Regions from separate parts of the Flavobacterium sp. W1B genome, predicted to be linked through region 1. Evidence: riboswitches for the same ligand, from Rfam matches in the RefSeq annotation. Region 1 holds a riboswitch; the other holds the start of a gene.
The links. A riboswitch is a leader RNA that binds a small molecule or an ion and turns the genes downstream of it on or off. The one in region 1 is predicted to bind S-adenosylmethionine.
Positions count from the first base shown of each region.

Region 2: linked by a shared signal. The riboswitch ahead of ACMDB5_RS11485 (Na+/H+ antiporter NhaC family protein) and the one ahead of ACMDB5_RS02505 (alpha/beta fold hydrolase) in region 1 are both predicted to bind S-adenosylmethionine.

Region 1 is NZ_CP178845.1:554,049-570,260, reverse strand. Features, by position in the region: gene ACMDB5_RS02535 (inorganic diphosphatase) at 1-134, shown strand, start outside; gene ACMDB5_RS02530 (sodium-translocating pyrophosphatase) at 244-2,709, shown strand; gene ACMDB5_RS02525 (deoxynucleoside kinase) at 2,803-3,417, opposite strand; gene metK (methionine adenosyltransferase) at 3,650-4,900, opposite strand; gene ACMDB5_RS02515 (O-acetylhomoserine aminocarboxypropyltransferase/cysteine synthase family protein) at 5,419-6,693, shown strand; gene ACMDB5_RS02510 (hypothetical protein) at 7,289-7,492, shown strand; SAM riboswitch class I at 7,672-7,778, shown strand; gene ACMDB5_RS02505 (alpha/beta fold hydrolase) at 7,858-8,820, shown strand; gene thrA (bifunctional aspartate kinase/homoserine dehydrogenase I) at 8,844-11,258, shown strand; gene ACMDB5_RS02495 (OsmC family protein) at 11,314-11,742, shown strand; gene ACMDB5_RS02490 (trans-sulfuration enzyme family protein) at 11,770-12,942, shown strand; gene ACMDB5_RS02485 (RrF2 family transcriptional regulator) at 13,094-13,504, shown strand; gene ACMDB5_RS02480 (sulfite exporter TauE/SafE family protein) at 13,616-14,518, shown strand; gene ACMDB5_RS02475 (phosphoadenylyl-sulfate reductase) at 14,518-15,219, shown strand; gene cysD (sulfate adenylyltransferase subunit CysD) at 15,286-16,185, shown strand.
Region 2 is NZ_CP178845.1:2,644,597-2,660,808, reverse strand. Features, by position in the region: gene ACMDB5_RS11515 (bifunctional UDP-3-O-[3-hydroxymyristoyl] N-acetylglucosamine deacetylase/3-hydroxyacyl-ACP dehydratase) at 1-778, shown strand, start outside; gene lpxA (acyl-ACP--UDP-N-acetylglucosamine O-acyltransferase) at 855-1,640, shown strand; gene efp (elongation factor P) at 1,720-2,286, shown strand; gene ACMDB5_RS11500 (UDP-3-O-(3-hydroxymyristoyl)glucosamine N-acyltransferase) at 2,371-3,300, shown strand; gene sucD (succinate--CoA ligase subunit alpha) at 3,408-4,280, shown strand; gene ACMDB5_RS11490 (hypothetical protein) at 4,498-4,920, shown strand; SAM-I-IV-variant riboswitch at 5,045-5,143, shown strand; gene ACMDB5_RS11485 (Na+/H+ antiporter NhaC family protein) at 5,203-6,525, shown strand; gene fabG (3-oxoacyl-[acyl-carrier-protein] reductase) at 6,712-7,458, shown strand; gene ACMDB5_RS11475 (hypothetical protein) at 7,533-9,560, shown strand; gene ACMDB5_RS11470 (LysR substrate-binding domain-containing protein) at 9,593-10,489, shown strand; gene ACMDB5_RS11465 (YeiH family protein) at 10,637-11,542, shown strand; gene ACMDB5_RS11460 (zinc dependent phospholipase C family protein) at 11,682-12,683, shown strand; gene ACMDB5_RS11455 (LTA synthase family protein) at 12,746-14,845, opposite strand; gene ACMDB5_RS11450 (response regulator transcription factor) at 15,118-15,780, shown strand; gene ACMDB5_RS11445 (sensor histidine kinase) at 15,787-16,212, shown strand, end outside.

The sequences.
Region 1 (16,212 bases):
AAGATCTTGAAAACAAAACTGTCGATGTTGGTGGTTGGGGAGATAGAGACGAAGCTTATGCAATTTTGAAAGCCTGTACGGATCGTTTTGATCAGATAGAAAACAAACCAGAAGGTTTATTTAGTATTAAATAATCTTTTCTATATATCTTAAAAAAAGCAATATTCTGTAAGAATATTGCTTTTTTTGTTTAAATTCGTTTTTAATAGTGTTGATTATTAACCAAAAAACCAAAACGAATTTATGAATACAATTATGATTTATTTGCCAATAATCATGGCAATTGTAGGGCTTTTATTTATGTGGGTTAAACGCACATGGGTTTTAAAACAAGATGCCGGCGATGGAAAGATGAAAGAGATTTCAGATTACATTTATGAAGGGGCACTTGCCTTCCTTAAGGCCGAATATAGATTATTAGCCGTTTTTGTGCTTTTGGCCAGTATAGTTTTAGCAGGAATAACATTTATATCAGGGGTTAAAACACATCTATTAATAGTGGTTGCTTTTGTTTTTGGAGCCTTTTTCTCTGCTCTTGCCGGGAATATGGGTATGAAGATAGCAACTAAAACAAATGTAAGAACAACACAAGCCGCTCGTACGAGTTTGCCTCAGGCGTTGAAAGTATCTTTTGGAGGAGGAACCGTAATGGGATTGGGTGTTGCCGGTTTAGCCGTTCTGGGTTTGACTTCTTTTTTTATTTTCTTTTTTCATTTTTTTATGAACGGAAGCTGGACTTCTACCGAAGACATGACCGTGGTACTGGAAACATTGGCTGGATTTTCTCTTGGAGCAGAATCTATTGCCTTGTTTGCAAGAGTTGGTGGCGGAATTTATACAAAAGCTGCTGATGTTGGTGCTGATTTAGTAGGTAAGGTTGAGGCCGGAATTCCAGAAGACGATCCTCGTAATCCGGCTACAATTGCGGATAATGTGGGGGATAACGTAGGTGATGTTGCCGGAATGGGAGCGGATTTATTTGGTTCTTACGTGGCCACCGTTTTGGCAGCGATGGTTCTTGGGAATTACGTCATTAAAGACATGGGCGGAAATATTCAAGACGCTTTTGGCGGAATAGGGCCTATTTTATTACCAATGACTATTGCCGGTTTCGGAATTTTATTTTCTATCATTGGAACCATGCTTGTAAAAATTACTGATGAAAATGCAAAAGAAGCACAAGTTCAAAAAGCATTGAATATAGGGAACTGGGTTTCTATTGCGCTAACTGCTATTGCTTGTTTCTTTTTAGTACAATATATGTTACCGGAAACTATGAATATGGAGTTTTTCGGTGAAGGAAGCCAGGATATTTCATCTATGAGGGTTTTTTATGCTACAATCGTAGGTTTAGTAGTTGGTGGGGTGATTTCTTCAGTTACGGAATATTATACAGGTTTAGGTACAAAGCCGGTTATGGCAATTGTTCAAAAATCGAGTACAGGTGCGGGAACTAACGTGATTGCAGGTTTAGCAACGGGAATGATATCTACTTTTCCAACAGTATTATTGTTCGCTGCTGCTATTTGGACTTCTTATGCATTTGCAGGATTTTATGGTGTGGCATTGGCGGCTTCGGCGATGATGGCAACAACAGCAATGCAATTAGCAATCGATGCTTTTGGTCCAATTTCTGATAATGCAGGAGGAATTGCCGAGATGAGCGAATTGCCTAAAGAAGTGCGTACCCGTACCGATATTTTGGATTCTGTGGGGAATACAACTGCTGCAACCGGAAAAGGGTTTGCTATTGCATCGGCAGCATTGACTTCATTGGCTCTATTTGCGGCTTATGTAACTTTTACAGGAATTGACGGGATCAATATTTTTAAAGCACCAGTTCTGGCGATGTTATTTGTGGGCGGAATGATACCTGTTGTTTTTTCGGCTTTGGCGATGAACTCAGTGGGTAAAGCAGCTATGGATATGGTGTATGAAGTGCGTCGTCAGTTCAAAGAAATTCCAGGGATTATGGAGGGAACTGGAAAACCAGAATATGCAAAATGCGTTGATATTTCAACCAAAGCGGCTTTAAGAGAAATGATGCTGCCGGGGATATTAACCATTGGTTTTCCAATTGCGATTGTGCTTTTAGGGAAATTAGTTTATGGTGGCAATAATCAATTGATTGCCGAAATGTTAGGGGGCTATATGGCTGGAGTTACTGTTTCGGGCGTTCTTTGGGCTGTTTTTCAAAATAATGCAGGAGGCGCTTGGGATAATGCCAAGAAATCATTTGAAGCCGGTGTTATGATTAATGGCGAAATGACTTATAAAGGTTCAGATGCGCATAAAGCTGCTGTGACAGGAGATACGGTTGGTGATCCATTCAAGGATACTTCTGGGCCGTCGATGAATATCTTAATAAAATTGACTTGTTTGATTGGATTAGTTATGGCACCAATTTTAGGTGACGGTAGTCATACGATTTCTGATAAAGCCAGCTGTTGTATTACTATGGGAGCATGTACATCAATGTCTAAAGAAGAATGTCTGGCCAAAGGTTGTACCAATGCAAAATGCGAACACATGAAGCCAGACGCAATGAAAGCCGAAACGACTTCTAAAGAAGTTTCTATTGAAAAAGTAAATATTAATGGGAAAGTGAAAGCGACAATCAAAACGACCACAAATGGGAAATCAGAAGTTCATGTTTTTGAAGGAACGGATGCTGAGGTTCAGGCCAAAATTGACGCGTTGAAAAATTAATTTAACTTGATTATAAAGAAAATGCCTCACTTTCGTGGGGCATTTTTATTTTAAAAAGATTTACTTTATTTCTTTGAAGGTGAGGCAAGAGGATTAAAATAACCCGTTTATCTCGGCATCTATTCGATTTATAATATTTCCTAAGTCTTCGGGTCTGTCAACAAAGTTGATGTTGTCTACATCAATAATAAGTAATTTACCTCTGTCGTAAGTATGAATCCATGCCTCGTAGCGTTCATTCAAACGACTCAAATAATCAATAGAAATAGTAGATTCGTACTCACGGCCGCGTTTGTGAATTTGTCCCACAAGATTCGGGATAGAGCTTCTTAGGTAGATTAATAAATCAGGCGCTTTAACCGTAGATTCCATTAATTCAAAAAGAGAAGAATAATTTTGGAAATCCCTATTGGTCATCAGTCCCATCGAATAAAGATTGGGTGCAAAAATATGAGCATCTTCATAAATGGTTCTGTCCTGAATTATTTTTTTACCGCTTTCGCGAATTTGCATCACCTGACGAAAACGACTATTCAAGAAGTAGATTTGCAAATTAAAAGACCAACGTTCCATTTGGTGATAAAAATCATCCAAATATGGATTGTCTACCACATCTTCAAAATGGGGTTCCCATTTAAAGTGTTTCGCCAATAAACGTGTTAAAGTTGTTTTTCCAGACCCTATGTTTCCTGCTACTGCTATGTGCATTACGCTGTTATGATTTTATAATTTGTAAATTACTTAATTGTAAAAATAGATAAAATTTGCTCTCTATTGCTGAATTTTTCAAACGTTTTTCGAAATTTTAATTTTCTTCCTCTGATTTTTATATAAGTCTTTGACTACTAAAAAAAATATTTGTTTTTTATAGTTTTAGAACATAAAAAAGCCATTCATGATCAATGAATGGCTTTTTTATAAAATAATCCGATCTTATTTATTACAATCCGAAAGCCGTTTTTACTTGGTCAACGAAATCTAATTTTTCCCAAGTAAACAATTCAACTGTAACTGTTTTTTCGTTTCCACCTGGAGCAGAGAAAGTTTTTGTTACTGTTTCAGGCGTACGTCCCATGTGTCCGTAAGCAGCTGTTTCGCTGTAAATAGGATTTCTTAGTTTCAAACGTTGCTCAATAAAATAAGGACGCATATCGAAGATAGCTTCTACTTTTTTTGCAATTTCACCATTGGTTAAGTTTACTTTAGATGTTCCGTAAGTATCGATGAAAATACCCATTGGTTTTGCAACACCAATAGCGTAAGAAACCTGAACTAAGATTTCTTCAGCAACGCCTGCAGCAACCAAGTTTTTAGCAATATGACGTGTAGCATAAGCAGCACTTCTATCTACTTTACTTGGATCTTTACCGGAGAATGCGCCACCACCGTGAGCACCTTTTCCACCGTAAGTATCCACAATGATTTTTCTTCCTGTAAGTCCGGTATCTCCGTGAGGTCCTCCAATTACAAATTTCCCTGTTGGGTTAATGTGGTATTGGATTTTATCATTGAATAAATGCGCTTGTTTAGGATTTTTGGCAATGATTCTTGGGATCAAGATCTCGATGATATCTTTTTTGATTTTGGCAAGCATTACTGCTTCTTCGTCAAAATCATCGTGTTGTGTCGAAATTACAATCGCATCAATACGAGTTGGTTTGTTGTCGTCGCTGTATTCTAAAGTTACCTGAGATTTAGCATCTGGACGTAAATAAGTGATTTCATTATTTTCGCGTCTTAAAATAGCTAATTCCTGCAATAATTTATGAGATAAATCAAGTGCCAAAGGCATGTAGTTGTCTGTTTCGTTTGTTGCGTAACCAAACATCATTCCTTGGTCACCAGCACCTTGCTCTTCAGGATTGGCTCTATCAACTCCTTGGTTTATGTCAGCTGATTGTTCGTGAATTGCAGAAAGAATTCCACAAGAATTAGCTTCAAACATATATTCACTTTTCGTGTAACCAATTTTTCTGATTACCTCACGAGCAATATTTTGTACGTCTAAGTAGGTGTTTGATTTTACTTCTCCGGCCAATATTACTTGTCCAGTTGTAACCAGAGTCTCGCAAGCCACTTTTGATTCGGGGTCAAATGCTAAAAAGTTATCAATTAATGCGTCCGAAATTTGATCTGCAATTTTGTCTGGATGTCCTTCACTCACAGATTCTGACGTAAATAAATAGGCCATAATAATTGTTGTTTAAAATTAAGCGAGGAAAAAATAGTTGCAAAATAGTGCTAAAGAAGAGTTTCTGCTTTAGCATTTTTTCTACTGAAAAACATTCAGTATTCATAATGAATTCGTTTCATTATGAAGAGGTTGCAATCAGTTCAAATTTTTCCTCTTGTATTCGGGTGCAAATGTATGAAACCATTTTGAATTGCAAATTAAACTTAATCTTTTTTTAATTTAAATTAATATATTTAACATATCCTAGTTATTCTATAGGCTTTGTAAATATATTCGTTTTTATTTGGTCACATCAAAAATAGTTTGCAAATTTGCTATTATCAAATAATAGAAAAATGAAATTTATTACTAACAATATGTGTTTTATGATGCCGGAGTATTCCGCAGAGTTCGCTATTGTATAGTTTTAAAAATCTAAAATATATAATTGAGACCTCTGCTAACCGCAGGGGTTTTTTTATGAAATTAATTCAAATTATAATCTAAAAACTATTAACTAAATAAAATCAAACACAATGAGTACACAAAATTTTGCAACTAAGGCTTTGCATGCTGGGCATGATGTTAGACAACACGGAGGAACAAGAGCGGTTCCTATTTATCAAACTAGTTCTTATGTTTTTAATAACTCAGAACATGCGGCTAATTTATTTGGTTTAGCAGAAACGGGTTATATTTATACAAGATTAAATAATCCTACAAACGATATTTTGGAACAGCGTTTGGCTGCTTTGGAAGGTGGAATCGCTGCGGTGGTTACGGCATCAGGAACAGCAGCTATCACAACTGCTTTGCTTGTTTTGCTTAGGGCCGGCGATCATATTGTAGCATCTAACAGTTTGTATGGAGGGACTTATAATTTGCTAAGTGTTACTTTGCCTAGATTAGGAATCACAACTACTTTTGTAGATCCTTCTGATCCGACTAATTTTACTAAAGCTGCTCAAGAAAATACAAGAGTATTTTTTGCAGAATCTTTAGGGAATCCTAAACTAGATGTTTTGGACTTAAAGGCGATCTCGGCGCAAGCCAAAGCATTTCGAGTACCATTCATGGTTGATAACACTGTGGCTTCTCCTTATTTATTAAATCCTATTACATACGGTGCAAATATTGTTGTTCATTCGTTGACGAAATACATTGCAGGTAACGGAACTTCATTGGGAGGCGCTATTATTGATGCAGGAACTTTTGACTGGAGCAGTGGTAAGTTTCCGGAATTTACAGAACCAGCTGCGGGCTATCATGGTTTAATTTATCATGAAGCATTGGGTAATGCTGCTTTTATTGCAAAAGCTAGAATTGAAGGTTTACGTGATTTTGGTGCGGCTTTGAGTCCGTTTAATGCATTTCAAATTATCCAAGGTTTAGAGACTTTGCCGCTTCGCGTGCAGAAACACAGTGAAAACGGTTTGGCTTTAGCACAATGGTTAGAAGATCAAGATGCAGTGGCTTGGGTAAATTATCCAGGATTAAAGTCAAGTAAGTATTATGATTTAGCGCAAACTTATTTGCCAAAAGGACAAAACGGTTTGCTAACCTTTGGTTTAAAGGGAGGTTTTGAAGCTGCCAAAAAAGTAGCTGATGAAACCAAGCTGTTTTCGCTTTTAGCCAATATTGGAGATACGAAGTCTTTAATTATTCATCCTGCAAGTACAACGCATCAACAATTATCGGCAGACCAGCAAGTCGCTTCGGGTGTTACTCAGGATTTAATTCGCTTGTCAGTAGGTTTAGAAGATATTGATGATTTGAAAGCAGATTTAAAAGCAGTTTTTGATAGTTTGTAGTTTTAAAAGTGAATTTATTCAGCGGACTAATTCGAAAGTCATTTTTGGCGTATTGATTTAAAATAATATAAAACGTTTGGTTTTGGAAGTTAGTTCTAGCTTATTTGTTATTAGATTGTTAACTAAATAGCTAAATAGTGTTTTTTTGCTAAACTAACGTTAAATAGGCTTAAGATATTTGGAAAATAGAGAAAAAATAGCCATATTTGTATATCAAGAAAAAACAAAAAATGAATTTTAAGATTTGCAAAAAGGTTAAAAATATTTCGGAGGAATCTGCCGGGTTGTAATTGCTTTCAATTTACACATCTATAGCAAGAGCCTCTCAATAGTAAATAGCATTGGGAGGCTTTTTTAATATAATATGTTTCAAAATAAAACACACACGATGAATAAATGCGTCATTAAAAATAGTAAATCACTTTCTACAAAATTTCTTGTAGAAGGATGTTGATTTCCAAAAGTGTAGGTATACATTACTTAAACCCTTTTGGTATTTTATCCAAAAGGGTTTTTTTATACTATCTAAGAAAACATTTTTAATAATAAGCAAGCATTGATTTTAAAATAAAGAATAACCAAAACAATAAGTACGATGAGCACAAAAAACACATTTAGCGAAAAATTTAATTTCTTTAGGAATTTAAGAAACAAAAGAAGTAGAGTTAATTTATCAGAAAATGATTTAATTAATCCGAGATTAGGATTGGATGCAACTGATGAAAAGGATTTAAAAAAACAATCCAATTCATTACAGTTTTTGATGTATTCAAAAGAAAATGACACTCTTTTTATATAGTTGGGTTTTTCCCAATTTTATAGTGACTTAATCGCAAGTAATTTCTGAATAGCAATGTTCGGTGTTGCCTTGCGTTTTTGTGTTTGTACTATTTTAAGAATAAAATCTAAGGCATTTTTGTTTGGTTATTAACAAAAAATGTAGTTAATTTGCGCCAATAAGTTCACAAACGTACTGAAATGTTATAAAGAAAGGCAGAGGGATTAGACCCAATGAAGCCTTAGCAACCCTTCGAGAAATCGAAGAAGGTGCTGCATTCTACCACACTCAAGTGGAAAGATAACAACAAGAATTCTCCTAGTTTATTTCTAGCTTTTTCTTTCTAATATTTCCAGACACAGATCAAAATTTTAAAAGATTTGAAATTGGAAAATAAACTCAATCCTATTACTATAAAAAATTTCACCACCGAAAGTGGCGTTGTTTATCCTGTCTTAAACTTAACTTATGAAGTTTTTGGACCGGCATTAAACACAGCTCCTATCGTTTTGGTCAATCATGCTTTAACGGGCAATTCTCGTGTTGTAGGGAATGATGGCTGGTGGAATGATTTAATTGGTGACAATAAAACAATAGACACTAATAAATATACCGTAATTGCTTTTAACATACCGGGTAATGGTTATGATAAAACGACTATAGATAATTATTTAGATTTTAAGGCCAGAGATATCGCTAAATTATTCATCCAAGGGATTCAATTTCTTAAAATTGATCAATTGTATGCTTTAATTGGTGGTTCAGTAGGTGGTGGGATTGCTTGGGAGATGATTGCCTTAGAGCCTAAAATCACCAAACATTTAATTCCTATTGCTACCGATTGGAAAGCTACTGATTGGTTGATTGCCAATTGTTTTTTGCAAGAACAAATCCTAAATAATTCTTGTAAACCTATTGAAGATGCCAGGACGCACGCCATGATGTGTTATCGTACTCCGGAATCTTTCAAAGAAAAATTTCAAAGAACCAAAAACGAAGAATTAGCAATTTTTAATGTTGAAAGTTGGCTTATTCATCATGGAGAAAAACTACAAAAACGGTTTCAACTGTCTTCGTATAAGATGATGAACCAATTGCTAAAAACAATTGATGTTAGCAGAAACACGGATTCATTTGAAGTTCTGGCTTCGAGAATAGAAGCCTCAATTCACATTATTGGAATTAATTCGGACTTGTTTTTTACGGCAAAAGAAAATAAAGAAACCTATCAGGAATTAAAGAAACTCAATATCAATGTATCTTATCAGGAAATTGAATCGGTACACGGGCACGACGCCTTTTTGATCGAATACGAACAATTAAATAATTTACTTGCCGATATTTTTTAATGGCAATTATAAAACATAGTAAAATGAAAATATTAAAATTTGGAGGTAAATCACTATCTAATGGTGAAGGAATAAGTAAAGTTGTTTCGATCATAGTTGACAAAGTAAATCAAGGAGAGCAAATTGCGGTTGTAGTTTCAGCTCGTGGAAATGCAACAGATGAATTAGAAGATATACTAAGAATTGCATCCGAAAACGGAGATTACAAGCCTTTATTTGAAGATTTTAAAAAATATCAAAACGGAGAATATCAAGAAGTAGATTTGTCTGAAGAATTCCAAATATTGGAAAAACTTTTTGAAGGGATTAGCCTAATTGGAGATTATAGTACCAAAATAAAAGATCAGGTTCTTTCTAAGGGAGAATTGATTTCGGCAAAATTACTGACGGCTATTTTGGTTTCTAAAGGAATAAATGCTCATTTTACGGATTCAAGAGTTTTGCTAAAAACCGATTCTAAATTTGGTGATGCGCAACCGCTTGAACAACTTTCCAAGAAAAATGTTATTCAACACTTTAAACAAAATAATGGGACCACAGTAAATATTGTCACTGGTTTTATTGGTTCAAATAACAACAATGACACGACTACTTTAGGAAGAAATGGCAGTAATTACACCGCTTCTTTACTGGCGAATTATTTAGACGCCGAAGAACTTCAGAGCTATACTCATGTGGATGGAATTTACACAGCCAACCCAGATTTGGTTTTGGATGCTAAAAAAATTGATCATTTGACCTTTAATGAGGCCAATGAGTTAGCCAATTTTGGTGCAACGATATTACATGCTAAAACGATTATTCCTTTATTGGAAAAAAACATTCCACTTCGTATTTTAAACACCTTTAATCACGAAAATAAAGGAACGCTAATCACATCTAATTCGAATGAAGCAGGAATTAAAACGCTTTCTGTATTAGAAAATGTGGCTTTGGTGAATCTTGAAGGAAGAGGTTTATTAGGGAAAACCGGTGTTGATGCCCGTATTTTTAGAGTGATGGGAGATAATGATATCAGCGTAAGTATCATATCACAAGGATCATCTGAAAGAGGGATTGGGTTAGTGGTAGCCGCTGATAAAGCGACCAAAGCGATGATTGAACTTGAAAAAGAATTTGAAAATGATTTCTATTCAAAGGATGTCAATAAAATTACGGTGACCGATAATGTTTCTGTAATTTCAATTATTGGTCAGGATTTAAGTACGTTTTACAAGCCTTATACGGCATTAATCAAGAATAAAATTGTTCCTATACTTTTCAATAATACGGTGACGGGTAAGAATGTTAGTTTGGTGGTTTATAAGCACCAACTGAACAAAGCGCTGAATGTTATTCACGGAGAGATTTTTGGAGTTTCAAAGAAAAATAATATTGCCGTTTTTGGCCATGGTTTGGTTGGAGGAACTTTGATTAACCAGATATTGGAATCTGCTGAAACAATCGAGAAAAGAAAAGGAATTAAATTGAATGTTTTTGCGATTGCCAATTCAAAAAATATCCTTTTGAATAAAAACGGAGTATCACCAAATTGGATAAACGAAATACAAACTAACGGCTTTTCGTATACAATTGATGATGTTATCGCTTATGCAAATGAACATCATCTGGAGAATTTAATTGCAATAGATAATACGGCAAGTGCTGATTTCGTTGAGAATTATGTAAGATTGGCCGAAAACAGTTTTGATTTAATATCTTCTAACAAAGTTGCCAACACATTAAGTTATAAGTTTTACAAAGATTTAAGAAAGGTATTGGCGGATAATCAAAAGAGTTATCTTTATGAAACTAATGTTGGTGCTGGTCTGCCGTTGATAGATACTATAAAATTACTGCATCTTTCTGGTGAAAATATCACCAAAATTAAAGGCGTTTTTTCTGGCACATTGAGTTATTTGTTCAATAATTTCTCAGCCAAGGATGCTCCTTTTAGTGAAATTTTGAAAGAAGCAATTGATAATGGGTACACAGAACCGGATCCAAGAGAAGATTTATGCGGTAATGATGTAGGACGTAAACTATTGATTTTAGCAAGAGAATTGGATTTGCAAAATGAATTTGAAGAAATTGGGATTCAGAATCTTATTCCGGAACATTTACGTGAAGGCGATGTTTCTGATTTTCTAAATAAATTGAAGGAATTTGACCCAATTTATGATAAGATAAAAAGCGAACAAAAGCCAAATCACGTTTTGAGATATATAGGCGAATTGTCTGGAGATTTACAAAACGACAAAGGAAATCTAGAAGTAAAATTAGTTTCGGTTCCATCTGATACGGCGCTAGGCGGATTGAAAGGATCAGACTCTTTCTTCGAAATTTACACGGAATCTTACGGAGACCGACCAATCGTGATTCAGGGAGCTGGAGCCGGATCGGCAGTTACGGCGAGAGGTGTTTTTGGAGATGTTTTGAGATTGTCGGATAAAGGATAAGGATTTCAGATCGCAGAGTAATGATTTTTGAATTTAGATATAAAAAAGATACAAAATGAAAATAACATTAAACAGAATAAACGATAATTTCCACTTTGAATTAAAAAATGAGCGTGGACATATAGTAAATGTAGATAGTCGTCCTGAATTTGGCGGGAATGATATGGGACCAAGCCCAATGGAATTAGTATTGATGGGAGTTGCTGGTTGTAGCGCGATTGATATGATTTCGATTTTAAAAAAGCAACGCCAGGAAATTACTTCTTTCAAAGCGGAAGTTGAGGGCGAAAGAGTGCAAGTTGGAGAAGCCAAACCGTTCAAGAATATTACTGTAGTTTTCTTCTTGGAAGGACCTATAAACGAAGAAAAAGCTTTAAGAGCGGCACAGCTTTCTTTCGAGAAATACTGTTCCGTTTCTAAAACATTAGAACCCACGGCAACAATACATTATAAAGTAGTTTTGAATAATATAACACTTGGTTAATAGCCATTTGTAAAAGAAAATAAAAAAATGAACGAACAAGAATTTGGTTTTGAAACCCAAGCCATACGCAGTCAATTAGAAAGAACCCAATATTTAGAGCATTCGGTGCCTTTGTATTTATCATCCAGTTTTGTATTTGAAGATGCCGAAGATATGCGTGCTTCTTTTACGGAAGAAAAAGAAAGAAATATTTACAGTCGTTTTAGCAATCCAAACACAACTGAATTTGTAGAGAAAATTTGCAAAATGGAAGGTGCCGAAGCAGGTTATGCCTATGCTACAGGGATGGCAGCGGTTTATTCTACTTTTGCAGCCTTGTTAAAATCAGGTGATCATATCGTTTCTGCGGGTAGTGTTTTTGGGTCAACCCATGCGTTGTTTACAACTTATTTTCCAAAATGGAATATCGAAACTTCGTATTTTGATATTGACAAACCGGAAACCATTGAGAGCTTTATTAAGCCTAATACTAAAATTTTGTATGCTGAGTCGCCAACGAATCCGGCGGTAGATATTATCGATTTAGAATTATTGGGAAATATTGCCAAAAAACACAATCTGATATTGATTATCGACAACTGTTTTGCGACACCTTATATCCAGAATCCAATTAAATTTGGAGCTCATTTGGTCATTCATTCTGCTACAAAATTAATTGACGGGCAAGGAAGAGTTCTTGGCGGAGTTACCGTAGGAAATGAAGATTTGATAAGACAAATTTATTTATTTTCGAGAAATACAGGACCTTCAATGTCTCCTTTCAATGCTTGGGTATTGTCGAAAAGTTTAGAAACATTAGCCGTTCGCGTAGAGAAACATTGCGAAAATGCGATGAAAGTGGCAGAGTTTCTCGAAAACCATCCAAATGTGAATACAGTAAAATATCCGTTCTTGAAATCGCATCCGCAATATGAAATTGCCAAAAAACAAATGAGTCTTGGTGGGAATATTGTAGCTTTTGAAATAAAAGGCGGAATTGAAGCTGGAAGGGCTTTTTTGAATAAAATTAAATTGTGTTCGCTTTCTGCAAATTTAGGAGATACCAGAACAATCGTTACACATCCGGCATCAACAACACACAGCAAATTATCTGTTGAAGAAAGGTTAGCGGTAAGTATCACCGATGGTTTGGTGCGCGTTTCTGTAGGTTTGGAAACTGTTAAAGATGTAATTGCCGATTTAGAACAGGCACTTTCATAAGATTTTCAATTTTTGATAAACGATTTTTGATTTTAGATTTGATGATTGTCGCTAAAAAAGATTGTAGATTTGGTGTTTGAATTTAAAACAATTGATGTTTTTTTAAATCAAAAATCGTTGATCATCATTCTTAAATCAAAAATCGTTAATTATGCTTTCTAAAAAAACAAAATACGGAATAAAGGCTTTGACTTTTTTGGCTCGCCAGAAAGATCAAACGCCAGTTCAAATTGCAGAGATTGCAAAAAGTGAAAACATTTCGACTAAATTTTTAGAAAGTATTTTGTTATTATTGCGTAATTCGGGTTTTTTGGGTGCCAAAAAAGGAAAAGGTGGCGGTTATTACCTCATCAAAGAGCCAAAAGACATTAATATGGCTCATGTCTATCGAATTCTCGAGGGTCCCATTGCGCTTCTACCTTGCGCCAGTCATAATTTTTATGAAAAATGTGAAGACTGTACCGATGAAGCTACTTGTGCTGTTCGGAGGCTAATGACCGAAGTACGAGACAATACCTTGATGATATTAGAAAATAATACTCTGGCTGATATCGCTTTTTAAACCGTAAAATAATCTAAAAAAAAATTTGTAATTTAATAAAAAGCATTACTTTTGCCTTTTAATCTATAAAGCCGATAGGGTAATAGATTTTTGTTGAAAAAATAATTTAAGATGAATTCGGAAGTAAATAAAAATAGTATTGCGGTAAAACAGGAAATCACTTTTTCAGAGCGTTTGTGGGTTATTATCCCTGTTGTTTTGTTAGTAGGGTTAATATTTACTTTAGTGTATAATCACCATTCGGAATTTTCTTGGAATGGTTTTTTAAATGGATTCAATCAGGAGTTTTTAGTCTTTTTCATGATTGGTGTTTTTGCTCAGTTAGTTGATGGGACTTTAGGAATGGGTTATGGTGCAACATCAACCTCTTTTTTATTGGCTTATGGAGTTCCACCAGTTGTTAGTAGCACGGGGGTTCACGTAGCAGAAATGTTTACCACTGGAGTATCGGCTATTTCACATCATAAATTTGGAAACATCAATAAAAAATTAGTAAGGCATTTATTGATTCCGGGCGTTTTAGGTTCTATAACCGGAGCGTATTTATTATCTGATGTAATTGATGGCGATGTAATTAAGCCTTTTATTGCGGTTTATATGATTGCTTTGGCTTGTATTATTATTAGAAAAGCAATGCAAAAAAATATTATAAAAAAGAAAACCAAGAAATTGGGCATTTTAGCTTCTTTCGGAGGTTTTATGGATTCAGTTGGCGGAGGCGGTTGGGGCCCAATCGTAACATCTACATTGCTAGGACGAGGTAGAAATCCAAGATATACAATTGGTTCCGTAAATGCTGCTGAATTTGCAGTTTCTTTTGCCAGCGGAATCACCTTTATGATTTTTGGAGGAATCCAAGGTTGGCAGGTAATTATCGGGTTGATTTTGGGAGGCGTGATCGCTGCTCCTATTGCCGCTTTATTGGTTAATAAAATCAAAAGACAACCGATGATGATTTTGGTGGGAGTTTTAATTATTATTTTGAGTTTAAGAACATTATCTAAATTATTATAATGAGTACAGCATTAGTAAATACTTTATTAGAAAAAACGAAAGGGTTTTCCATTGAAGAAACGCTTTCATTTTTGGCTAATGAGTATAAAAACAAAGTGGTTTTTTCGACTTCGTTCGGACAAGAAGACCAAGTAATCACAGCGCTTATCGCGAAAAACGATTTGCCAATCAATATTTTTACTTTAGATACAGGTCGAATGTTTCAGGAGACTTATGATGTTTTTCATAAGACGCTGAAAAAGTATAAAACGGCAATCAAAGTTTATTTTCCGGAAGCCGTGGCGGTAGAAAATTTATTGAATACGAAAGGACCAAACAGTTTTTATGAATCTGTTGAAAACAGAAAAGAATGTTGTTTTATTCGAAAAGTGGCACCGTTGACCAAAGCTTTGAAAGGAAACGAAGTTTGGATTACGGGTTTAAGAGCGGAACAATCGGAAAACAGAAATAGTTTGGATTTGTTTGAATACGATGCTCATTTTAAAATCATAAAATTCAATCCATTGTTAAAATGGACTTTAGAGAAAGTTCAAAAATATATTGATGATAATAATGTGCCGCAAAATGCGCTTCATAAACAAGGTTTTGTAAGTATAGGTTGTGCTCCTTGTACTAGGGCGATTGCTCCGGGAGAAGATATAAGAGCGGGAAGATGGTCATGGGAATCTAGTCATAAAGAGTGCGGTTTGCACCAAAAATAATAGTTTAATCGTTTATCTGTTTGGTCGTTTAACCGAATAGACAAATAAACAAATTACCAAATAATAATGAGTACAATAGTTAAAACAAACGCTTTAGAAAGCGAAGCGATATATATATTTAGAGAAGTAATTTCTCAGTTTGACAAACCGGTTTTGCTTTTTTCTGGAGGTAAAGATTCGATTACTTTAGTGAGATTGGCGCAAAAAGCATTCTTTCCTGCAAAAATTCCTTTTCCTCTTTTGCATGTTGATACGGGACATAATTTTCCGGAAACCATTGCATTTAGAGATAAATTGGTAGAAGAATTGGGATTAGAATTAATCGTTCGTAATGTTCAGGATGCTATCGATGAAGGAAAAGTAATCGAAGAATCAGGGAAATATTCGAGCAGAAACAGTTTGCAAACAACAACACTTTTGGATGCTATCGAAGAATTTAAGTTTGATGCTTGTATTGGCGGCGCACGTCGTGATGAAGAAAAAGCAAGAGCCAAAGAGCGTATTTTTTCGGTACGTGATGATTTTGGTCAATGGGATGAAAAAAACCAACGTCCGGAATTGTTTGATATTTTGAATGGAAAAATTGAAAATGGGCAAAATGTACGTGTTTTCCCGATTTCAAACTGGACCGAATTAGATGTTTGGAGTTATATCGAACAAGAAAAAATCGAAATTCCATCGATTTATTTTTCACACAAACGAAAAGTATTTATGCGAGACGGCTTAATCTGGTCACATTCTCCTTTTGTGTATCAGGAAGAAGATGAAGAAATCGAAGAAAGAATTGTTCGCTTTAGAACTGTTGGAGACATGAGCTGTACGGCGGCGGTCGATTCTTATGCTGCAACGATTCAAGAAGTAGTTGGCGAAATCAGGTCTTCTACCATTTCTGAAAGAGGAGCCCGAATTGATGATAAACGTTCGGAGGCGGCCATGGAGAAAAGAAAACAACAAGGATACTTTTAGAAAACAATTATAAGTTATGAATTATAA
Region 2 (16,212 bases), 1.3 Mb from region 1:
TATTAAAGGCGGTGATCTTAATAACGCTATTGTATATGTTGATAAAGAGATTTCTGATTCAACAATGACTAATTTAAAAGCGGCTTTCGGAAAAGATTCTCTTAATGTGAAGCCTAATGGAATATTAGACAATCTTACTTTGCATTACCCAAATGAGGCTGCAAGACATAAATTACTTGATGTTGTTGGTGATTTGGCTTTAATTGGAACTAAAATTCAAGGTAAAGTAATAGCGAATAAACCAGGTCATTTTGTAAATACACAATTTGCAAAAAAGATGGCTAAAATTATAAAAATAGAACAAAGAAATCATGTTCCTGTTTATGATTTAAACCTAGAGCCTTTGATGGATATTCACAAAATCATGGCAGTTCTACCTCATAGACCTCCATTTTTGTTAATTGACAGAATCATAGAAATGTCTGATAGCCATGTGGTAGGGATGAAAAACGTAACAATGAATGAAAATTTCTTTGTTGGGCATTTTCCAGATGCTCCGGTTATGCCAGGTGTTTTAATTGTAGAAGCTATGGCACAAACTGGTGGGATATTAGTCTTGAGCACGGTTCCGGATCCAGAAAATTATTTGACTTATTTTATGAAAATAGATAATGTTAAATTCAAGCAGAAAGTTTTACCAGGTGATACCTTGATCTTTAAATGTGATTTAATTACACCAATCAGAAGAGGAATATGCCATATGCAAGCCAATGCTTATGCTAACGGAAGATTAGTTGCTGAAGCCGAATTAATGGCGCAGATTGCAAAAAAACAATAAATAAGGATCCTGTAATTCTTGACAGATAAAACGTCAAGTTTTATTCAGATAAATAAAAAATAATAAAAAAAAGCAGATGAATCAACCATTAGCATATGTTCATCCTGGCGCTAAAATCGCCAAAAATGTTGTAATTGAGCCTTTTACAACCATTCATAATAATGTAATTATTGGAGATGGTACTTGGATTGGCTCTAATGTTACCATCATGGAAGGTGCAAGAATCGGAAAAAACTGCAATATATTTCCCGGTGCAGTAATCTCTGCAGTTCCTCAGGATTTGAAGTTTGGAGGAGAAGAATCTTTGGCTATAATTGGCGACAATTGTACCATTAGAGAATGTGTTACTGTCAATAGAGGAACAGTAGCTTCGGGTCAAACCGTTATTGGTGATAATTGTTTAATCATGGCTAGTGCGCATATCGCGCATGATTGCCACGTGGGTCACAATGCCATTATTGTAAACGGCGTATTGTTAGGCGGACATGTAACTGTAGGTAATTACGCTATCGTTGGCGGTTTATCGGCAGTACATCAATTTATTAATATTGGAGATCATGCTATGATTTCTGGAGGATCGCTTCTAAGAAAAGATGTTCCACCTTATACAAAAGCTGCAAAAGAGCCTTTGTCTTATGTAGGAATTAATTCTGTTGGATTGAGAAGACGTGGTTTTTCAACTGAAAAAATCAGAGAGATTCAAGATATATACAGAATCCTATATCAAAAAAATTATAACACCACTCAAGCTTTAGGCATTATTGAAGGTGAGATGGAGGCAACGCCTGAGAGAGATGAAATTATTGATTTTATCAGAAACTCATCAAGAGGTGTTATGAAAGGATATTCGGGGAATTATTAGTATTCGAATTTTCATTTAAAAAAATAAAAACAATAGATTTTAGAATACATAAATCTAAAATCATAAATCAAAAATTAAAATGGCATCTACATCAGATATTAAAAACGGATTATGTATTAAATTCAATAATGATATTTATAAAATCATTGAGTTTCTTCATGTTAAACCAGGTAAAGGTCCCGCTTTCGTTAGAACAAAATTAAGAAGTTTAACTACAGGAAGAGTATTGGACAATACCTTTTCTGCAGGGCATAAAATTGAGGAAGTTCGTGTTGAAAATCATAAATTTCAATTTTTATATCCAGAAGGTGACGAGTTTCACTTTATGAATACGGAGACTTTTGAACAAATATCTTTGAACAAAAATATCTTAGATTCACCAGGCTTGTTAAAAGAAGGAGAAAATGTAATGGTAAGCATCAATACAGAAACGGATTTACCTCTTTCTGTAGATATGCCCGGATCTGTAATACTTCAAGTAACTTATGCAGAGCCAGGAATTAAAGGAAACACGGCTACAAATGCAACTAAATCAGCAACTGTTGAAACTGGAGCAACTGTAAACGTACCTTTATTTATCAACGAAGGAGATAAAATTAAAATTGATACCGCTTCGGGTTCTTACATGGAGCGCGTAAAGGAATAAATAATTTGATAGTTAGAAAATGTGAAAATTAGCTAATTTTCACATTTTCTAATTGACATATTTTCTCATTTTCTAATTAAAAATATGAAATTCCCAAAAGTTTATTCTTTACAAGAAATAGCAGCCATAATTGACTGCGAATACGTTGGTGATTCCAATTTCGCTGTTTGCGGTATGAATGAAATTCATGTTGTAGAAGCCGGTGATATTGTTTTTGTAGATCATCCAAAATATTATGACAAGGCGCTCAACTCGGCGGCGACTATTATTTTAATCAATAAAAAAGTAGATTGTCCTGAAGGGAAAGCATTATTATTGTCAGACGATCCTTTTAGAGATTTCAATAAACTAACCCGTCATTTTAAGCCTTTTCAATCTTCATCTGCTAGCATTTCTGCTTCAGCTGTGATAGGTCAAAATACTGTAATACAGCCTAATGCTTTCGTTGGAAATCATGTTGTCATAGGGAAAAATTGTTTGATACATTCAAACGTTTCTATTTATGATCATACAGTTATTGGTGATAATGTTATTATTCACGCCGGAACAATTCTAGGTGCTGATGCTTTTTATTACAAGAAGCGAGAAGATGGTTTTGATCAGTTGCTTTCAGGTGGGCGAGTGGTTATAAAAGACAATGTGGGTATTGGAGCCTTATGTACAATTGACAAAGGCGTTACAGGAGATACTACCATTGGCGAAGGGACAAAAATAGACAATCAGGTACATGTAGGTCATGATACCGTAATTGGAAAAAAATGTTTAATAGCTTCACAAACGGGAATTGCCGGCTGTGTAATTATTGAAGACGAAGTTACCATTTGGGGACAAGTAGGAACCACAAGCGGAATTACTATTGGTAAAAAAGCGGTGATTCTAGGACAAACCGGAGTTACAAAATCCGTTGAAGGAGGAAAGACCTATTTTGGTACGCCGATAGAAGAATCAAGGGAGAAATTAAAACAATTGGCCAATATTAAAAAGATTCCTGAAATTTTAATCAAATTAAAATAACAGCAAACTAATTATCTTAATTTTTTTGATGCCAAAAAAGGCGTAAAATAATTTCGAAAACCTTACTTTTGCATCACAATTTTAAAAAATCACATAAAATATATATCATGAGTGTTTTAGTTAATAAAGATTCCAAAATAATTGTTCAAGGATTTACAGGAAGTGAAGGAACTTTCCACGCTTCTCAAATGATTGAGTACGGTACTAACGTTGTTGGTGGTGTTACTCCAGGTAAAGGGGGAACAACTCATTTAGACAGACCTGTTTTTAACACTGTAAAAGACGCTGTAGAACAAGCAGGAGCTGACACTACTATCATTTTTGTTCCGCCAGCTTTTGCTGCTGATGCAATTATGGAAGCTGCTGATGCTGGAATAAAAGTGATTATCGCTATTACAGAAGGAATTCCTGTAGCTGATATGATTCACGCTAATAACTATGTAAAAGAAAGAAACGCAAGACTTATTGGTCCTAACTGTCCAGGAGTTATTACTCCAGGTGAAGCTAAAGTTGGTATTATGCCAGGTTTTGTTTTCAAAAAAGGAACCGTAGGTATTGTTTCTAAATCTGGAACTTTAACGTATGAAGCGGCTGACCAAGTGGTAAAACAAGGATTAGGAATCACTACTGCTATCGGTATTGGTGGAGATCCAATCATTGGAACAACTACTAAAGAAGCGGTTGAATTGTTAATGAATGACCCAGAAACAGAATGTATCGTTATGATAGGTGAAATTGGAGGTCAATTAGAAGCTGATGCTGCTAAATGGATTAAAGCCGATGGTAACCGTAAACCAGTTGTAGGATTCATCGCGGGAGTTACTGCTCCAGCTGGTCGTACAATGGGTCACGCAGGTGCTATCGTCGGTGGAACTGATGATACAGCCGAAGCTAAAAAACAAATCATGAGAGAATGTGGTATTCACGTAGTAGATTCTCCAGCTGAAATTGGTAAAAAAGTAAAAGAAGTTTTAGGATAGTTTACTATTAAAAACTAAAAATAGATTAAGCCTCACAATTTGTGGGGCTTTTTTATTATAAATCGAATTAAAAAAATACCTTTGCACTTTATTAAATTGAAGCTTTTAAGAAGTTAATTTTTAATAAAAACAATAAAAATATATGGTTTTGAATTGTTCTCATGCCTTTAAGAGGTATTTTTTTTGCCAAAGCCAATCCAAATAAAAATAAAATAATATGTATAAGGAATTAAAAAAATTCGAAGTTAGCAATCAGTTTTCATTTTCTATCGATGATAGTTTAGAAGAAGTTTGCAATGCTTCTGAAGGAAGTGGTGTGTTTTTAGTTTACGCAGTAGGAGATAGTAAAGAATTAATCATGGTTGGTTCTACTGGAACTGTTCAAAACGACGGAACATTAAAAATTAAAAACGGCGGTTTATATGATAAAATTGTAAACGGTCACCAATTTGCAAAAACAGGAAGGAAATATTCTTGGCCTGCGCAAATGAAAAAAGAAGACATCAGTGTATTAGAAGTGGTTTGGTACGAAACATTCAATGATGCAGTTAAAGCTATTCCAACAGCTGTTGAAGGACAAGTTTTGCAAAACTTCTTAGATGAAAACGGAAAATTACCAAGATGGAACGTGGCTTTCTAGTCAAATTTCTGAAAAGATAAATTGTTATTTAAAAAGCTTTACTTCGGTAAGGCTTTTTTGTTGCTTTAAAATCACAAAAATAAGTTTCTAATTATTTTTATATCAAAATAAGCATTACTTTTGCAGCCGTTATCACGAATCTCATATTATGAGATAGCAACCTGCAACAACGAGCAAGGTGCTAAAACGATAAGCCAAATCCTTTGGAAAAAATGTTGTTTTTTTATTCCTGTTTTGCTTTTTTGTTTTTTCGTCATATCCCTTTCATTTAATAAATTGATTATGACAAAACATGTTAGAAATGATGGTAATCCATTCGCTTTAATTCCTTTACTGATTTTTATCTTTACTTTTTTAGGAGCCGGTATTTGGCTCAATGATTTTTATGCACTTCCGTCCCCGGTTGCCGTTTTATTGGGAATTATTTCCGCTTTTTTACTTTTTAAATCCTCTACCGAGGAAAAAGTAACTACTCTGATTGCCGGTTGCGGCGAGAGTAAAATTATGACGATGTGTTTGATTTATCTGCTGGCCGGTGCTTTTGCAGTTGTAAGCAAAGCTACAGGAGGTGTTGATGCAGTAGTAAGTTTAGGAATAAACAATATTGATGTAGCTTATTTTCCGTTGGGGATTTTTTTGATTGCTGCTTTTTTATCAACTGCAACGGGAACTTCCGTGGGGGCAATTGTCGCCATTGGACCTATAGCAGTGAGTTTAGCCGATAAAAGTGGTGCTTCTTTGCCTTTAATTTCAGGTGCCTTGCTTGGTGGTTCTATGCTTGGAGATAACCTTTCGATGATATCCGATACCACTATTGCGGCAACACAATCATTGAACTGTAACTTAAAAGATAAGTTTAAAATCAACTTATTCATTGCCTTCCCGGCAGCGCTAATTACTATTTTGGTGCTTTTTTACTTGGGATTAAACTCAGATATTGTTGCTGTAGCCATTCCTAAAAATAGTTTTGACTGGATTAGCATTGTTCCTTATCTATTGGTAATTGTTCTGGCAGTATCTGGAGTTAATGTTTTCTCAACTTTAATCATAGGTACTTTACTTGCTGGAATTATCGGTTATTTTGGAAATCATTTCACCCTTATGGTTTTTACTCAAAAAGTTTATGAAGGTTTTACAAGCATGACCGAAATTTTCTTGCTTTCGATGCTTTCAGGTGGTCTGGCCGCAATGGTTGACAAAGCCGGTGGTATCGATTATGTATTATCTCAAGTTAAGAAGCGCATTAAGAGCAAAAAATCGGCTCAGACCGGAATTGGAACCTTAGTGGGACTTACGAACTTAGCTATTGCCAATAATACGGTATCTATCGTTATTACAGGAAGTATTGCTAAAGAAATCAATGATGAATACGATTTGAATCCAAAGAAAACGGCGACAATACTTGATATTTTTTCTTGTGTTATTCAAGGGATTCTGCCCTATGGAGCACAGGTACTCTTGATTTTGAGTTTTGCCAATGGTAAATTAAATTTCCTGGATTTAATTAGTAATGCCTGGTATCATTTATTCTTATTTATCTTTACATTAGTGGCTATCTATGCCAATTTTTGGGATAAATGGGTAAATCGAATTTTTAAAATCTAAAGAGAACTATTTATATTAACGTAATTGAATCTCAAATTTTTTTTAAAAAAGGAATTATTATATATTTGACGATTGTTAGATAGCCCTGACAGAAGCGAAAATCCTTTTATTTTTTTGTTAAAAAATAAAAGATTGCAGCGAATAGCAGGAATAGCTTCAAATAAAAATTAAACTAAGTTTTAGAACATGAAATTACTAGAAGGAAAAGTTGCCATTATAACAGGCGCAAGTCGCGGAATTGGAAAAGGAATTGCAGAGGTTTTTGCAAAACATGGAGCAAATGTTGCGTTTACTTACAGTTCGTCTGTTGAGTCGGCTTTGGCATTAGAAAATGAATTAAATGCATTAGGAATAAAAGCAAAAGGATACCAATCTAACGCTGCCGATTTTAATGAAGCGCAAACATTTGTTGATGCCGTTTTAGCTGAATTCGGAACCGTAGATATTTTGATAAACAATGCAGGAATCACTAAGGATAACCTTTTGATGCGTATGTCTGAAGCTGATTTTGATACCGTAATTGATGTGAACTTGAAATCGGTTTTCAATATGACCAAAGCGATTCAAAAAACATTCTTGAAGCAACGTGCAGGTTCAATCATCAATATGAGTAGTGTAGTGGGAGTGAAGGGAAATGCCGGACAAACAAATTATGCTGCTTCTAAAGCTGGAGTAATCGGGTTTACAAAATCGGTTGCTTTAGAATTAGGTTCTCGTAACATCCGTTGTAACGCTATCGCTCCGGGATTTATTGAAACTGAAATGACTGCCAAATTAAGTGCTGATGTTGTTCAAGGATGGAGAGACGGAATTCCGTTGAAGCGTGGTGGAACTACTGATGACGTAGCTAATGCTTGTTTGTTCTTAGCTTCGGATATGAGTGGATACATTACCGGTCAAGTATTAAATGTTGATGGAGGAATGCTTACTTAAAAAATAATTATGAATGATGAATTATAAATGGTATCAGAATTCAAATTTAAAATTCATCATTTAAAATAAAACAAATGACAATAACCACCATTTTATTGATTTTACTTTCGCTAGTAATTGCAGTCGGTTTGTCATTTTTTCAATATTATTACAAAGCCAAAAACAAGTCAAAACTGAACTTGTTTTTGGCTTTTTTGCGTTTTTCATCGATTTTCGGCTTATTGTTATTGTTGATTAATCCCATAATCACCAGAAATACGCTCGAAACCGTGAAAACGCCCTTGGCGCTTGTTGTTGACAATTCCAGTTCAATCTCCTACTTGAATGCCGATAAAACAGCATTGAAAATTTATAAAGAATTAACATCCAATAAAGTATTACAGGAGAAATTTGATATTCAATCTTATCAGTTTGACAACGAGTTTCAGCAATCTGAAAAATTCGATTTTAAAGGAACACAGTCTAATTTAGATGCAATTGCAAAGGATTTAAAAAACATCAACAAAAATATTATTTTCCCCACCGTTATTATTACTGATGGAAATCAAACTTCAGGTAATGATTATGTATATGCTTTTGACTCGAATAATAAAGTTTTTCCCATCGTTTTGGGCGACACTATAAAGCAGTTGGATTTAAAAATAAACCAGCTGAATATCAATAAATACGCTTTCTATAAAAACAAGTTTCCGGTTGAAGTATTTTTGCAATACTCAGGAGATAAAAACATTGTTGCTGATTTTAGTATCTCCCAAGGGAATTCTATTTTGAGCAAACAAAATATTTCCTTTTCGGCCTCTAAAAAAACGGCAGTTGTCAATGTGCTTTTACCCGCAGAAAAGGTAGGCTCCCAAATTTTTAAGGCAACCATAACCTCCAAAGAAAAAGAAAAGAACACTTATAATAATACGAAGAACTTTGCAGTTGAAGTGATGGATCAGAAGACCAATATAGCGCTGATTTCTGCTATAAATCATCCTGATATTAGTGCTTTAAAACGCGCGATAGAATCTAATGCGCAACGCAAAGTAACCGTTGTTAATCCGAAGACTATTAATTTATTACAGGATTACGGGATTCTGATTTATTACCAGCCAACAAGCGAATTCAAATCTCTTTTTGAAATGAATAAATCGGCGGAAATAAACACTTTTATTATTACCGGAACCCATGCTGATTTTTCGTTTTTGAATCAACAACAACACAATTTGCAGTTTAAGATGAGCGGACAAAAAGAAGAATATTTGGCCACTTTTAATTCGCAATTCAATTTATTCGCAATCGATGATATTGGATTCGAAAATTTCCCGCCTTTGCAGAATCCTTTCGGAACCGTGACCGCCAACGGAAATGTTTCGGTTTTGCTTGCCTCAAAAATCAGGAATATAGAAACAAATTCGCCTTTATTGGCTTTTGCCGAAAATCAAGGCAAAAGAACGGCTTTTCTTTTAGGCGAAAATTTATGGAAATGGCGCTTGCAAAGTCATGTCGACAATCAATCTTTTGACAAATTTGACGTTTTCATTGATAAAACAATCCAGTTTTTGGCTTCCAATAATTCAAAAAAAGCATTGGTTGTCAACCATGAAAGCTTTTACAATTCAGGGGAAGCTATCGAAATTACCGCTCAATATTTCAATAAAAACTATGAGTTCGACGAGAAAGCACGCTTGACAATCAGCGTGATTAATACAAAAAATAAGCAGACCAAAAATTACGATTTGCTAAAAAGTAATAATTCCTATAAAGTCAATTTAGACGGTTTGACTGCCGGAAATTACGACTTTATTGTAAAAGAATTAAATTCTAAAACTTCTTATTCTAGTCATTTTGAGATTTTGGATTTTGATATCGAAAAGCAATTTATAAATCCTGATTTGGAAAAATTAAACCAATTAGCTAATTTAACTCAAGGAAAAACCTATTTTCCTGGTCAGATGAACCAATTGGTAAAATCTCTTTTGGAAGACGAGAGTTATAAAACGATTCAAAAAAATAATGTTACCAGATCGCCATTAATTGACTGGGTATGGCTCTTGGTTTTAATTGCCGGTTTGCTTTCAACAGAATGGTTTGTTAGAAAATACAATGGTTTGTTGTAATTCGGGTTTGATTTAACAAATAAAATACAATTATGGACTTTAGGCTAAAAGTATTCTACGCTGTTGCAAACCGATTGAGTTTTACAAAAGCCGCCACTGAATTATTTATCACCCAACCCGCAGTTTCTAAACACATTCAAGAACTAGAGGAAGAATATAAGGTCAAACTTTTTGATCGAAATGGTTCTAAAATTTCGCTAACCCATGGCGGAAAAGTACTTTTAGAGCATGCAAAAAGCATTTTTGAAATCTATCGCGAAATTGATTTTGATATGAGCACGCTGATCAATCAGCAAAGAGGAATGCTGAGATTAGGAGCCAGTACAACAATTTCACAATATATAATTCCGCCGATTTTGGCCCGTTTTCATCAAAAAATGGAGGACATAAAAGTCAATTTGCGTAATGGAAATTCAGAGCAAATTGAGAACGCTCTTTTGAATAAAGAAATTGAGATTGGAATTGTCGAAGGCCAATCTAAAAACCAGCTGATTAAATACATTCCTTTTTTGAAGGATGAATTAGTATTGGTGTGCAATAGCAAGAATCCATTGATAGCGAAAAAAGAAATTTCAAAAGGGGATCTTTTGGATATGAAATTTTTAGTTAGAGAACAGGGTTCGGGAACATTAGAAGTTATAGAGCATGCTCTAAAATCTCTGGAAATTAGACTTTCGCAGTTGACCGTTGAAATGGAATTGGGAAGCACCGAAAGCATCAAATCGTATTTAATGAACTCTAATTGTGTTGCTTTTGTATCGATTCATGCGATAGAAAAAGAATTGAAAAATAACGAATTGACGATACTTGATGTGAAAAACTTAAGTATGGAACGCTATTTTTATATTATTAGTCTTCAAGGAAGTAAAGAAGCTCTTTCGGATTTATTTTTAAAAAATATTTCCAGTTACTATAACCTAGAGTTATAATAGATTGTTTTTTATGATTGGCGAAAATCATTTATACGGCTGACCTTTGTAGAGTAATAATTAAATAATTTTACTTTGAAAAATCAGCCCATAATAATCAAAAAAAACAGCTCTACTTTTCTTAAACTAAACCCTACATTACAAAAAATTATATTTGGCTTATTAACCCTTCTTTGTCTTTCAGGTTTTATTTCCCCGCCAATTGCTTTATTGTTGGGTTTAATTATAGCCAATCTTTCAGGGCATCCTTTTTTAGAATTCAATAATAAAGCAACCAATATTTTGTTGCAAATTTCGGTTATCGGACTTGGCTTCGGAATGAATGTTAACAGTGCATTAACCGCCGGAAAAGAAGGTTTTATATTTACAGTAGCTTCTATATTTTGCACTTTAGTTTTAGGTTTTTTTCTTGGAAAATGGTTGCGTATTGAAAAGAAAACTTCCCATTTAATTTCTTGTGGAACTGCCATTTGTGGCGGAAGCGCCATTGCGGCAATTGCCCCGGTAATAAAGTCGGAAGAGAAGCAAACTTCGGTGGCTTTGGGAGTTATTTTTATTTTGAATTCTATTGCTTTGTTTTTATTTCCTGCAATAGGACACTGGTTGGATCTCTCTCAACAAGAATTTGGTTTGTGGTGCGCTATTGCTATCCATGACACGAGTTCTGTGGTTGGTGCTGCCAATAAATACGGTCCCGAAGCCTTACAAATTGCAACAACAGTAAAACTAGCCAGAGCCTTATGGATTATTCCCGTTGCTCTAATTACAGCGCTGTTATTTAAAAACAAGTCAAGTAATGTAAAAATACCTTATTTTATTGGACTGTTTATTTTGGCTATGTTGATGAATACTTATATTCCTCAAACCGCTATTGTAGCTCCTTATTTGGTTTCAATTGCTAAAATTGGGTTGACAATTACCTTATTTTTAATTGGAGCGGGATTGAACTTCAATGTGCTGAAAGCCGTTGGTTTGAAACCGCTGTTACAAGGTGTTTTACTCTGGGCTTTTATCGCTTTGGCGGCATTATTTTCTATAATTTATTTTAGTTAGGAAAAAGAGCAATTTTCTCCTTTTTGAATACAAGCAATTCTATTTTGGCAGTATTTTCTAAATTAACATAATCTTAAACGTATTTTTTTCGAATTGCATTTAAAACAAATACATTTGTATCATAAAAAAAATAAATCGAATGAGAAATTTCAAATTTAAACCTACAATTGTATTGTTAAGTGCAATAGCTATTGGTTTTCTAACTTTGTCTTGGGGAATTATCGGACATGAAAGAATAAATAATGCAGCTGTAATGGCATTGCCAAAACCACTTCAGATTTTCTTTTACAACCATATTGATTTCATCACTACAGAATCGACGGTTCCTGATGTAAGAAAATATGCCGTGAATGACAAAGCAGAAGGTCCACGTCATTATTTTGATATGGAAAATTTTGGTAGCAAAGATAGTTTTCCAAAAACTCTTGAAGAAGCCAAACAAAAATACGATGCGAAGTTCTTGGACAAAAACGGAATATTGCCTTGGTATATCCAAGACATGATGACCAAATTGACAAAAGCTTTCAAAGAGAAAAGAAAAACAGAAATCTTATTTTTAGCATCAGATCTTGGTCATTATATTGCCGATGCACATATGCCATTGCATACTTCGGACAATCATGATGGACAAAACACCAACCAAAAAGGAATTCATTCTTTATGGGAAAGCAGATTACCGGAATTATTCGCCAAAAATTACAAATTCAACACGACTCCTGCTGTTTATATTGAGGATGTAGAGAAAGCAACTTGGGATATTATGTTTGATACTCATAGTTTGGTTGATCCTTTATTAGCAATTGATAAAGGTTTGAGAACTTCAACTCCAGAAAACAAAATATTTGTTATGGATGCTGCTGGAAACATTGCAAAAAACAAATACAATGGAATGATATATTCGGATGAATATGCATCTAAATATCATACTGCTTTAAACGGAATGGTCGAAAGTCAAATGAAGAAAGCTATTGTGGCAACTTCTAGTTTTTGGTACACTGCTTGGGTAAATGCTGGAAAACCGGATTTAAGTAATCTTGATGCAAAAGAATTGACAAACTACAATAAGAAAGCTTTGAAAAGAGATTCGAAGCTATGGGAAAAAGGAAAGCTTTTTGGTTTAGAAAGTGAGAAGGAATTTTAAATTTTAATCCTTACAATTATATAAAAAAACGGCTGAGATACAAATCTCAGCCGTTTTTTTGTTTACTTTATTTTCTGGTATTCCTTTTTCTTCAGCATATCAGAAGCGGTTTGATAGAAAGAAATCGTTTCATTTACTAAATCCGTTCTTTCTTTTGAGATTGGTTTCTGGTCATAATAAATTTGAAAATCATTCTCAACACCTTCTTTTGGTAATAAACTCAATTGAAATTGTTTTACTTGTTGTTTTGGCGAAATAATAGTCAATACATTGTCTTTTATCATCCCTAAATCCTGATAAGTTGCAATCAAAGCTCTTGGTTTATAATCTGCTTTTAAGACGTCTTGCCCAAAAAATTTACTTTGGTAATTAAAATTTAAAAGCCCCATTAATGTTGGCATAATGTCTATTTGCGACATTAGGTTGGTGTAGCGCTGTGGCTCAATAAAACCAGGACTGTATATCATAGCCGGAATTCGGTATTTATCTACCGGAAGTTCTGTTTTACCTGCACTAGAAGCACAATGATCTGATACGATAACAAAAACAGTATTAGCAAACCAAGGCTTTTTTTTGGCCATAGTAAAGAATTTATTTAAGGCATAATCCGTATATTTTACACCACCTTCGCGCGATTTAGCATCTCCTGGAATATCAATTTTATTATTAGGATAAGTAAATGGTCTGTGGTTGCTTACCGTCATCCAATGGTTGAAAAATGGTTTTCCTGTTTTTGCTTCAGCATTCATAACTTTAATAGCTTTGTTTGCCATATCTTCATCACAAACGCCCCAAACATTAGAAAAGCTAATTTCTTGTGGTTTTAATGTTTTCTTGTCTACAATATCATATCCATTTCCGGAAAAGAAATCTTCCATATTGTCAAAAAAAGCATCTCCTCCATAAAGGTATTTTACATTGTAGCCTTTTTGTTTAAAAATACTCCCTGTAGTAAATTTATCTTTATTGTCTTTTCTTTTCACCACGCTTTCTCCTGCAGTAGGAGGTAAAGACAAAGTAACGGCTTCTAAACCGCGAACCGTTCTGTTTCCTGAAGCATAAAAATTAGTAAACAGTAAACTTTGAGTTGCCAAACTGTCTAAAAATGGAGTGATTCCTCGATCATTTCCATACATTTTCATAAAATCGGCACTAAAACTTTCTATGGTAATCAAAACCACATTTTTATGGTTTTCGGCAGCGGCACTTTTTATTTCTCTCAAAGTTGATTCTCCTGTAAGAGAGGGAATTTGTTGACCCAATAAAGCATAGGCTTCTTTTTCGGGTAGTGTTTTGTAGAATTTAAAATAATCCAGTTCGCTATTCATGAAAGCCAAATAAAACTTATAAATTCCATTGGCCTGTAGTTCGTTTGAAAAAATATTTTGAGAATTTTCTTTAGAGGCTAAAAACGGAATAGCAAAAAGGGAGAGCGCAAATAAAACAAGATAAATCCCCGAAATTTTAATTTTTTCCACAAAAGTTGGGATACTGTCAATATAGCTTCTTGATCCTTTTACAATGTAATAAGTCGCAATACCAGCAATAATAAATAGACCCGTAAACAGAGGAATTACAGGATAGGACTCCATAATATTCCCTATAACTTCATTGGTGTAAACAAGATAATTAACGGCTATAAAATTGTATTTAACCCCAAATTCATTCCAGAAAAAGTATTCGCTAATGGCATTTTGCAATATCAAAAGAACAAATAAGAACATGACAAAACTAAAAAGCCAATATCTTATTTTGCTTCGGTATTTTGGTAAAAAAAGTAATAAGCCAAATAAAATGGTTTTAATACCAATAAACACCAAACCTATTTCAGGCAATGCTCCACCATATTCCGTAAGGATAGATTTTCCCGAAATAATGTAGATTAGCAAAGCGATTAATATTCCTAAAATTATGTAACCGTATGGTTTTATATATTTTGTATTTGAAATAAAAATAAGATACAACCATAAAAATCCACTTGCGAGAATAAAAACAAAAAAATCTGAGACTAAACCAAAAGAGAAAATCTTAATGGCATCAGTCAAAATAAAAGATGTCTGCGTAATTGGATGGAAGAGTAAAACAATCCTTAAAATAAAACTTACTATAATATAGAATACAATAAGATTGTAAAAAGGTGATAATTTTTTATAAAACAACATAATAATGATTTTTTTGGTAAAAATAAGTAATTTCTTCTTACAAAGCTGTTAAGTTTTTGTACTATTTGTTGTCTTAATTTTTGCTTAATATGCATATAAAACATCAATATTTTGATCTATTTTAGGCTAAATTTGTTCACTACTAGCTTGTATATTAAGGAAGTTGTATTTTTTAATAGAAACAATTTTTAAAAGTAAAGAAAAGTCTATTTTTAAAGATTAGCTTAAAGAGAGTAGATTTGGTTTTAAATTTGAATAGAAAAAACGGTTAAATGCATATTTTAATTATCGAAGATGAATTGGGTATCGTTCAATTTCTCCAACAAGGTTTGGAGGAAGAGGGCTATCAAATCACCACTGCATCAGATGGAAGCATAGGTTATGAATTGACCCAAAAAGAAAATTTTGATTTGATTTTATTGGATTGGATGTTGCCTAATAAGTCTGGTTTAGAAGTGTGCAAAGCGATAAGATTAAAAGATAAAACGACTCCCATTATTTTTTTGACGGCCAAAGACACCATACAGGAAACTATTGAAGGCTTACAAGCGGGAGCAAATGATTACATAAAAAAGCCTTTTAGTTTTGAGGAATTGGTTGAGCGAATTAAGATTCACTTCAGAAATCAAAACAAAGAGGAGATTCTGACCTTAGGTACGATAAAAATTAATCTGGAAAAACATATTGTTTTAGTAAACGAAGAGGAAGTTTCTTTGACACAAAGAGAATTTGAATTGTTGTGTTATCTTGTTAAAAACAAAGGAAAAGTTTGCACTCGAAATCAAATCATAGAAGATGTATGGGACATTCATTTTGAATATGATACCGGTGTGATCGATGTTTTTATCAATGCCATTAGAAAAAAGCTGAATTTAAAAATTGAAGAAGACTACATCAAAACGGTTCGTGGTGTAGGCTATATAGCGAATGATTAAATTATTATGAAAGAACTTTCGTTTAAAAATAGAATTGCCTCTAATTATATCATCACAACTGCGCTTTTGATTTTTGCGGTTTTTTTTGTGATCTATTCCATTGTAAAATTCAGTGTTTACAATCATCTTAACACCGATATTTCAAAAGAAGTCGAAAACCATTTAAGTGAAATTGAAATTAAGGGCAATACTTTTTTTCTAATCCATATGAAAGAATGGGAGGAACGAGAGCACAATACCCTTGAAGTGAACCCCGTTTTTATTCAGTTTTTGAACCAAAAAGGAGAGGTTTTTGAAAAATCGCCAAACTTAAAAAATGAAGTTTTATATTTCAATAAAAAAATTGCCGATAATGTGTTGTTTGACACAAAGATATTGAATAATAAAATTCGTCAAATTCAGGTTCCAATTTATCAAGATACTGAAATTATT